4 regions of the Streptomyces sp. NPDC059256 genome follow, and region 2 is predicted to be linked to each of the others. Evidence: riboswitches for the same ligand, from Rfam matches in the RefSeq annotation. Region 2 holds a riboswitch; each other region holds the start of a gene.
The links. Region 2 has a riboswitch for cyclic di-AMP ahead of ACFXJL_RS13400 (transglycosylase family protein). Riboswitches for the same ligand answer to the same signal wherever they lie in the genome.
Positions count from the first base shown of each region.

Region 1: another riboswitch for cyclic di-AMP. It lies ahead of ACFXJL_RS21465 (C40 family peptidase); the one in region 2 lies ahead of ACFXJL_RS13400 (transglycosylase family protein).
Region 3: another riboswitch for cyclic di-AMP. It lies ahead of ACFXJL_RS25015 (transglycosylase SLT domain-containing protein); the one in region 2 lies ahead of ACFXJL_RS13400 (transglycosylase family protein).
Region 4: another riboswitch for cyclic di-AMP. It lies ahead of ACFXJL_RS04250 (C40 family peptidase); the one in region 2 lies ahead of ACFXJL_RS13400 (transglycosylase family protein).

Region 1 covers NZ_JBHYZO010000009.1:176,263-178,453, reverse strand. Annotated here, with positions in the region: gene ACFXJL_RS21475 (ATP-dependent Clp protease proteolytic subunit) at 1-171, shown strand, start outside; gene ACFXJL_RS21470 (hypothetical protein) at 177-491, shown strand; cyclic di-AMP (ydaO/yuaA leader) riboswitch at 850-1,005, shown strand; gene ACFXJL_RS21465 (C40 family peptidase) at 1,009-1,485, shown strand; gene ACFXJL_RS21460 (ATP-binding protein) at 1,665-2,096, opposite strand.
Region 2 covers NZ_JBHYZO010000004.1:438,313-440,503, forward strand. Annotated here, with positions in the region: gene ACFXJL_RS13395 (transglycosylase family protein) at 1-594, shown strand, start outside; cyclic di-AMP (ydaO/yuaA leader) riboswitch at 860-1,033, shown strand; gene ACFXJL_RS13400 (transglycosylase family protein) at 1,038-1,736, shown strand.
Region 3 covers NZ_JBHYZO010000013.1:132,528-134,718, reverse strand. Annotated here, with positions in the region: gene ACFXJL_RS25020 (HEXXH motif domain-containing protein) at 1-71, shown strand, start outside; gene ACFXJL_RS25015 (transglycosylase SLT domain-containing protein) at 255-1,019, opposite strand; cyclic di-AMP (ydaO/yuaA leader) riboswitch at 1,023-1,179, opposite strand; gene ACFXJL_RS25010 (MarR family transcriptional regulator) at 1,812-2,191, opposite strand, start outside.
Region 4 covers NZ_JBHYZO010000001.1:987,296-989,486, forward strand. Annotated here, with positions in the region: gene ACFXJL_RS04245 (ABC-F family ATP-binding cassette domain-containing protein) at 1-498, shown strand, start outside; cyclic di-AMP (ydaO/yuaA leader) riboswitch at 823-987, shown strand; gene ACFXJL_RS04250 (C40 family peptidase) at 1,050-2,126, shown strand.

The DNA of each region.
Region 1 (2,191 bases), on a different contig from region 2:
TCGCAGTTGACCGCACTGATGGCGCGCCACACCGGCCGGGAGCCGGCACGGGTCGCAGAGGATCTGGAACGGGACGCCTTCTTCACCGCGACCGCCGCCCAGGAGTACGGATTCGTCGACCACGTCATCATGAATCGCGGAGCCACCCCGTCCGGGCCCGGAAGCCGGTGACCACGATGGTTCCGGAACTACCTCCGCTGCCCGCCCTCACCCGCGCCGAGGGCCAGTTCATCGACGCCTACCTCGCCGTCGTGGATCAGGTCGGACGCATCAACCCCGCCCGTTCCACCCATACCTATGGGGCGCTGCGTGCCGCGCAGGCACTGGTCTCCGGGGCCGTCGCCCTCAAGGACGCGCTGACCGTGATGCACCAAAGGGGCGAGAGTGACGTCCATGTGCAGACGCTCGCCCGCGCGCTGCGCGTCCTCGACGGCGAACGCAGATCACTTCGAGTGACTTTGCCCCCTTCCGTAACTCCTAACGACCCCTGACGACGGGCCGGAACGAACTCCGCCCAGACCGTCAACCGCCAAAGGAGTAGTGGTTGAGCTACCCCATTTGAAGTACGCGCATGAGAGCCAGCAGCTACGGTCGAGTTGCGCACAAGGATGACGCGTCGAACGGAATGCCTTATTCCGGTGCTGGTACGGGCATCCTCACCTGTCGAGGGCCGATCGCGCGGCGAGCATGTCCACCCGATCAGACCAATGGTGTGAAAACTCACATATCGCCGTTTCCGCTCGGCAATTTGACAGGCCGTGGGTCAAGATCCCTGGGACGACAAGCCCCCGTCACCTCGGCGGGGCAGCCCGGGCGGACGCCGAGTCCTGCCGCCGCCGGGGCGACTGGTCGACAGGAGTGCTTCGGCAGGAGTGGAGGACCCAAGCAGTACGGGGCGCCCGGAAATTCCGGACGTTCCTTGGGGTGAAGCCGCGCAAGCGGCCGGGCACCTTCGTCCGCCCGAACCCGACAGGTCATCCTTCACAGGCGGCTGACGAAGGGTCGCGCATGAGTGCGCAGAACAACGTCCCGTTCCTGCTGGGTCGGGCGGGAGCGGTATCCGCTCTCACCCTCGCCGCTCTCGGAGGGTCGCTGCTCGTACCGGGCGGCACACCCGAGGCACACGCCGCGTCGAGCCACGCGGGCAAGGCACTGAAGGTGGCGGCATCCAAGAAGGGCGCCCCTTACAAGTACGGCGCAGTAGGACCGTCCCGTTTCGACTGCTCGGGGCTGACGCTCTACTCGTACAAGAAGGCCGGCAAGAAGCTCCCCCGTACCGCACAGCAGCAGTACAACAAGACGCGCCGCATCTCCGCGTCCGCGCGCCAGGCCGGCGACCTGGTGTTCTTCTACTCCGGCCGGAACGTCTACCACGTGGGCATCTATGCCGGTAAGGGAAAGATCTGGCACTCCCCCAAGACGGGGTCCTGGGTGAAGTTGGACAAGATCTGGTCCAAGAGCGTCAAGTACGGCCGCGTGGGGTGACGATCCCGCGCTGAGTCCTGGTACTCGATCCGCGCCGGCCCCGGGTGTGGCCCCCGGCGGTCGGCGCGGAGCTCTGTCAGGTCAACGGCTGGAAGCGGACGCCGGCACCGGACACCGGCACCGGACACCGAGTCCGGCGGACCCCACGCAACCGAGCCGTCCTCATCGCGCGGTCGACGTCAACCGGGCACCGAGGCGGTCCAAGGAAGGGCGACCCACACCGTCTTGCCCCCCTCGTCCGTCGGAGTGACGTGCAGCTTTCCGCCGAACTCCGCGATGAGGGTGCGCACGATCACCATGCCTCGGCCGTTGTCCTGCCGTACGGCGGCGGGAAGCCGTTGCGGCCAGCGCGGATGACTGTCCGTCACCCCCACCATCAGCTCCTCTTCCCGCGCCAACCTCAGTTCCAGCGTGAAGGTGGGCGACTGGCCGAAGGTGTGCTGCACGGCGTTGGTCGTCAGCTCCGAGACGATCAGCCGGACGGTGTCCACTTCGCCGCTCCGTGCCGGCAGGCCCCACTCGGTCACGATGTCGATGGCGAACTTTCGCGCCACCGACACCGAGGCGGGATCGCTCGGCAGAGTGACGGATGCTTCCTGGTGATCTGCCATGGCGATGCTTCCCTTTCCCACCGCGGCCGGGCTCCGACTCGAAGCGGAGGGATGCTTGAGCGGCCACGGACTGCGCTGCCGTCAGAGTGCCACTC
Region 2 (2,191 bases):
CCCACCGAGGCCGCCACCGCTCCGGCGAAGCCCGCAGGGGAGCCGAAGCCCTCGGCGGAGCCCACGGAGATCCCGAAGCCGTCCGCTTCGACCGGCACCACTCCCGCCAAGACCCCGGCGAAGACTCCGGCCCCGGCGAAGGGCACCCCGAGCGGTTCCGGGAAGGCGTCGCCGCAGTCCAGCCCGGCGCAGCCGGCCGGCGCCACGGGCAAGCACCGAGGCGAGGCATCGGCGGAGTCCAAGCCCGCCGCTTCCGCCACCGGTGAATCGACGGGCTCGGCCGCGCCGACCGAGCCGGTCGGCGACGCCGCGACGCCGCGGGAGACCGACAGCGCCCATCCCTCCCGGGGCGAGGGCGCCCGCTCGGAGCTCGGCACCACGGACGTGGGCGCCACGACCCCCGAGCAGCCCGGCACGGCCAGTGCCTCTCCCGGCTCGTACACCGTGCAGGCCGGCGACAACCTCTGGGCCATCGCCGAGAAGAACGAGCTGCCCGGTGGCTGGACCGCGCTCTACGAGGCCAACAAGGAGACGGTCGGCGACGAGCCCGATCTCATCCACCCTGGTCAGAGCCTCGATCTCGCCGCAAAGTAGCGGTTGTTAGTCATTGTTTGTCCCATTTTGACGAAGTGAGACAAGCGTCTCTTTGCTGTAATTCGCTCACCCGGCCCGCCGGAATCCTGCGTTCCGCGGCTGACCTGCGGAAATGCAAACCGTGTCCTTGGTGAGATGGGCGATTTCTCCCCGATGTTCGACTTTGAACATCGGGGAGAGTCATGCCTACGGTCTGAACCGCTCGCCACCGCGGGCACCGTCGACCGTCACGCCGAATCCTGCCGTCGGTCGGGGGGAGAACTCGTCGCTCAGAGCGCCGAAGGCAGGAGCGGGGGACCCAAGGTAAGTGCCGGTGAAGGCCGTTGGAGACGACGGTGGGAACCGGCTAGGGGTGAAGCCGTGCGCAAGGACGCACGGCCGGGCAACTCACTAGGCCCGAACCCGACAGCTCACCTCGTAGGCGTCGGTGAGGAGAAGACTCCATGCTGTTTTCCAGCAAGGCGAAGCACCGCCGCCCCAGCAAGGCCAGCCGACTCATGGCGCTCGCCGGTGTCACCGGTGTCGCCGTCGCCGCCCCGCTGATGGGCGCCACATCCGCCAGCGCCGCCACCGCTTCCGAGTGGGACAAGGTCGCCCAGTGCGAGTCCGGCGGCAACTGGTCCATCAACACCGGCAACGGCTACTACGGCGGCCTCCAGTTCTCCGCCTCCACCTGGGCGGCGTTCGGCGGCACGAAGTACGCCTCCACCGCCGACAAGGCGTCCAAGTCCCAGCAGATCGAGATCGCCGAGAAGGTCCTCGACGGCCAGGGCAAGGGCGCATGGCCGTCCTGTGGCGTCGGCCTGTCCAACGCTCCGTACGGTGGCGGCGCGGCCGAGGCCCCGCAGCCCAAGGCCGAGCCCAAGAAGCAGGCGCCCAAGGCCGAGCCCAAGCAGGAGCAGGCCCAGCCGCAGCGCGGCGAGGTCCCCACCACCCGCTCCGAGCGCGCCGAGGCTCCCGCCAAGGCCAAGGGCTTCCAGAAGGGCGACGGCGAGTACCAGGTCAAGGCCGGCGACACCCTGAGCAAGATCGCGGACGCCGAGCAGGTCGAAGGCGGCTGGGAGAAGCTCTACGAGCTCAACAAGGACGTCATCAGCGACGCCGACGTCATCTACGTGGGCCAGCAGCTCCACCTGAGCTGAGCCCCGACGGGAACGGGAGCGCCCTGAGCTGACTTCCGGTCGGGCCGATCGTCGACCGAGCCCCCACGAGGTCGTACGGACCGACCGAAGCCCCTTCGGGCCACCCGCGCCTTGTGCTCGGACCACTTCGGTGGAGCCCCGAGCACGAGGGCCCGGGTCCCGCGCCGATCCATCTCCCCCCGGGATCGGCACCGGACCTGACGCCCGCCCCGGCAGTTCGCCGGGTGTCGTAGGGCCGGCCGCCTTCTCCTGGCCGATCGCCCCCACACCCTGCGCCCCCGGTCGAGCCGCCCCTCGGCCCTTCCCCCGGGGCCCGAACGACCCCGGGTCGGTGCACTTCCCCCCAAGTGCGCCGGCCCGGGGTTCTCCATATCCCTCGTCATCCCTCGTCCCTCTCCATGCCGGCACCCGGTCGGGCCGCTCATACGGGACCCCAGGCCCAGCGCTGTAAAGAG
Region 3 (2,191 bases), on a different contig from region 2:
TGGCACGGGCGAGGGAACTCGGTGATGAGCACCGCGATCGCTGGCTCCTCGACCACGGTGCGCGGTGGTGAGGACTGCGGACTCCACTGCCCGGCGGCCAACTCGTCCTGCCTGCACCGGCAGGTGACTGCGCATGCGTGTCCTGTGGGTGTCGGCGTGGGAAACGCAGCGAGGCCCTGGAACCCGTGACAAGACGGATTCCAGGGCCTCAGCTGAGCAGTCTTCAATGAGCTGATGAAGCCTCAATAGGCGACCTAGTAGGCCCCGAAGACATTGTCGATCGAACCGTATCGGTCAGCTGCGTAGTTGCATGCGGCCGTGATGTTGGCGACCGGGTCATAGCTGTTTGTCGAAGTTCCGGGAACGTGGTAGGCGCGGAACGTCGGGTCAATGACCTGGAGGAGACCCTTGGAAGGGGTTCCGGCTATCGCGTTGGAGTCCCAGTTGTTGATCGCCAGAGGGTTGCCCGACGATTCACGAATGATGTTCCGGTGAATTCCCTCGTAGGTTCCCGGAATGCCGTGCTCGGCCATGACGGCAAGGGATTCCTTGATCCAGCCGTCGAGGTTGTTGGCGTAGGTCACAGCCGCGGCCGGGGCGCTGTACGCCACGGGCTCGGCAGCGATCGTGGCCGTCTTGGCAGTGCTTTCCGGGGCCTTGCTGCCGACCTTGCCAAGAGAGAGCTTGAGACCGGGGTGGATCAGCGAGGGATCGTCGCCGACGGCCTCGCGGTTCTGCTCGTACAGGCTCTCCCAGCCGCCGCTCAGCTGGTGGTCCGCCGCGATCTGGGAGAGGGAGTCACCCGCGACCACGGAGTACGTCTTGGCGGTGACCTGCTTGCTGACCTGCTGCTGGGCGATGACTGCCGGGGCGGCCTTGGTGCTGGTCGGCTGAGCCGCGTGGGCGGTGGCCGTGCCCAGGGCGGGGATGGCGAGCAGGGCCCCGCTTGCCCCGAGGACCATGAGGCCCTTGGCGATTGAACTGTTCTGCGGGCGGCGGTGCTTACCGAATGCAGGCATGGCGAATTTCCTCTCCGTCGCCTGCGAGGTGAGCTGTCGGATTCGGGCTGGAGATGCCCGGTCGCACACTGCGCGACTTCACCCCAAGCCGTTCCATTGCTGGACGGCGACTTACCTGGTTCCCCCGCTCCTGCCATACGTGAGTGAGTGGGATTTATTGGACGGTGGCAGGATTCGGCGGTCCGTCCGGATTCGAGGATGACCGTAGACGAGAGAACGGGAATGGAACAAGACTCGAATTCCGTTCGGATGGCTATTGGATCATTTCCTGCCTCGGAGCTCTCCCTTTTGGGATTTCGCCCGGATGCTCAACTTTCCTTCTGTGAAGGCGTTGTGGGGTTGCTAGGAAAGATCAATTCTTTGCCCTGCGTGACCCAAGTCACGCAATTTCTCGTTACCTGATAGAGATGATCCTTTGCGGGGCTTGCCCATTCAGTGTGGCGAGAGCCCTTAAGAGGGCAATTCAGACTTAATGGGGCAGATTCTTCGCGTCGTACGGGTGTGGCGTCGTGGCGGCGGGGGCTGGCGAGCAGGTGCGTGTCAGTGGCCCGACTCGATCCGGCAGGAAGTCTCGACGTCGCTCTGCGGGCGTCGGTCAGTCGCCTGTCGGCGGGGAGGGGCGGCGGCTCGTGGGGGTGTCCCGCCCGTCGCGCGGTGTGGGAACGGGTATGGGCGGGCAGCGCCGGCAGGTGGTCTGAATCCCGGACGGTCGAGCGGGCCGATGGGTCGGTGGCGGGAGTGGGCCGCGCCGGTGGTGGGGGCGTTGAAGTGCCGGCAGCCCCTCGTGGGCTGCTAACCCTCCGGGTGCTCGGTTCGAGGGTCGGCGTCCATGGTGGCCCTCAGCTGGGCGAGGATGCCTTGGAGTCGGTCGAGTAGCTCGGGTGGGTGCTCGGCCAGGATGGCGTCCTGTCGTGCGTTCACGGACTCGAAGAAGGACCGGGCGAGCTCTTTCGACTGGACGCTGGCGCGCAGGGTGACGATGCGGCGGTCGCTGTGCTCGCGGGAACGCGAGATGTAGCCCGCGCGTTCCAGGCGGTTCAGCAGGGTGGTCATGGCGCCCGATGTCAGGGAGATACGCCTGCTGAGCAGGGCGGGAGACAGCGGTGTGCCGGACTCCTCGGCCGAGGCGATCTCCAGCAGGGCGAAGGCGTCCGTGGAGTGCACGCCCAACG
Region 4 (2,191 bases), on a different contig from region 2:
TTGCGCACCATCAGCGGGCAGCTCGCCCCGGTGGGGGACGGGGCGAGGGACGCGGTGTCCGTACGCGTACCGATGCGGTATCTGCCGCAGCGCCTGGACGTCCTCGACGACGACCGTACGATCGAGCAGAACGTGACCCGGCTGGCCCCCACCGCGACCGACAACGAGATCCGGGCCCAACTGGCTCGATTCCTCTTCCGGGGAGCTCGGGCCGAACAGCGGGTGGGAACGCTCTCCGGGGGCGAGCGGTTCCGTGCCACATTGGCCGCACTCCTGCTGGCCGACCCCGCTCCGCAGTTGCTCATGCTCGACGAGCCCACGAACAGCCTGGACCTGGCCAGCGTCACCCAACTCACCCAGGCGCTGGCCGGCTATCGCGGCGCGTTGATCGTCGCCAGTCATGACCGGGCGTTCCTCAAGGAGTTGGAGATCACCCGCTGGTGGACCCTGGACGCTGAAGGGCTGACCGAGGGGCGTCCCGAGGAACCAGCGGGCTGACCGGGGAACGAGGGGCTCGCCGAACGCCCGGGAGCCGAGGCGGTTCGGGCTGGACCGCTCCCGAGCACGTCAGCGGGTGCCCTGGCCTGATCCGGCCGCTGGTCGGAGCCTGGCAGCCTGCGCAAATGCCACAGAAGACCAGGTTCGGTCACACATGGAACTCGTACAGATGCGAAAGGTAATCATCCGAGCTCGACGGCGCACCGAATGAAAAGGTCACGAAAATGTATCGGACAAATCGAACACCAATCTTCACAGCAGCCACACGGTTTGGCTAGCGTGCTGGCTCAGGCAGCCCGCACCACTGCGGCGACCCACGCCGATCGGGCAGCCACGCCGAATTCGGTCTCCACCCCCATGGGAGACGGGAACCGGGGAACCACCGTGCATCACCGGGGTGAATCGGGCCTGTTCGTGCGCAGGCCCGTAGGGCTCTTCCGTCCGCCCGAACCCGACAGCTAACCCGGTAGGCGGCCTACGGAAGAAGGAGATGCCGGCCCTTGGTGTCGCATCGCAAGGCCCGAAGTCGCAAGGTAAAACCCTCACCTGCCGTGGGACTCACCACGGCGGCCATGGCGTCCGTCGGAATCCTCCCGGCGCAGGACGCACAGGCGGCGGATGACCGGACGCCATCCGTGGAGGAAGTCCAAGAGAAGATCGGCGCCCTGTACCGGAAGGCCGGTACGGGGATGCCGCCGCGGGGAGCGGCGCAGCAGGCAGCCGCCGAAGAACGCCGCGAGGTCGAGGAGTTGCGGTCCGACTACGCCCGACGCGCGGAACGCCTCAGGCAGACGGGCAGAGCCCTGGGATCCTCGGAGGAGCAGCACCCCGCGAAGCCATCGGCTCCGACCGAGCGGCCGAAGGCCCCGGGCGGTGCACCGGCCGAAGACGGTCGGAGAGTGCCGCTGGAGGCGGCGGCGGTCGGCACCCAACACCGCCCAATCGCCGAGAGAACGCAGCGAGCCGCATTCGCCGAAACACCGTCCGAGGCGGGTCGGCCCACCTCGCTCCCCCGCTCACCGAGCTTCCTCCGCACGGGAAAGCAGCAGGTGCAGTCGAAGCTGATCCAGGCGCGCTCCGTGCTGTGGCGGGGGGACGCCGAGGCCAGAGCCCGATTCGCGGCCGTCGAGCAGGAGATGGCGGCCGAGGCATGGCGGATCACCCAGGAGGAGGCCAGACACACGGCGATGGCCCGGGCCGCGGAGGAAGCGGAACTGAAACGGCTGGAGCGGGAGCGCCAGAGGCATCCGGGCTCGCCCTGGGGCGCGGCTCTCGCCGAAGGGGTGCTCGCCTTCGTCCGGGCCCAGTTGGGGAAGCCCTATGTACGGGGTGCGACGGGGCCGCGTTCCTATGACTGCTCGGGCCTGACACGGGCGGCCTGGAGAGCGGCCGGGGTGGATCTCCCCCGTACAGCCCGGGAGCAGGCGCATGCCGGGCGGCAGGTGGACATGGGCGGGCTACGCCCCGGTGACCTGGTCTTCTTCTATGACGACAGCAGCCATGTCGGCATCTCCATCGGCGGCGACAGAATGATCCACGCGCCGCAACCGGGCGTGGACGACCATGTGGAAGTGCGGGAGGAGTCGATCTACATGATGCCGATCCGAGGGATCGTCCGACCTGCCTGACATCTGACGGCTCCGCCCCGCGCGGACTCCCTCTCAGCGCGCAGTCCCGGCTGAACACACCCCGT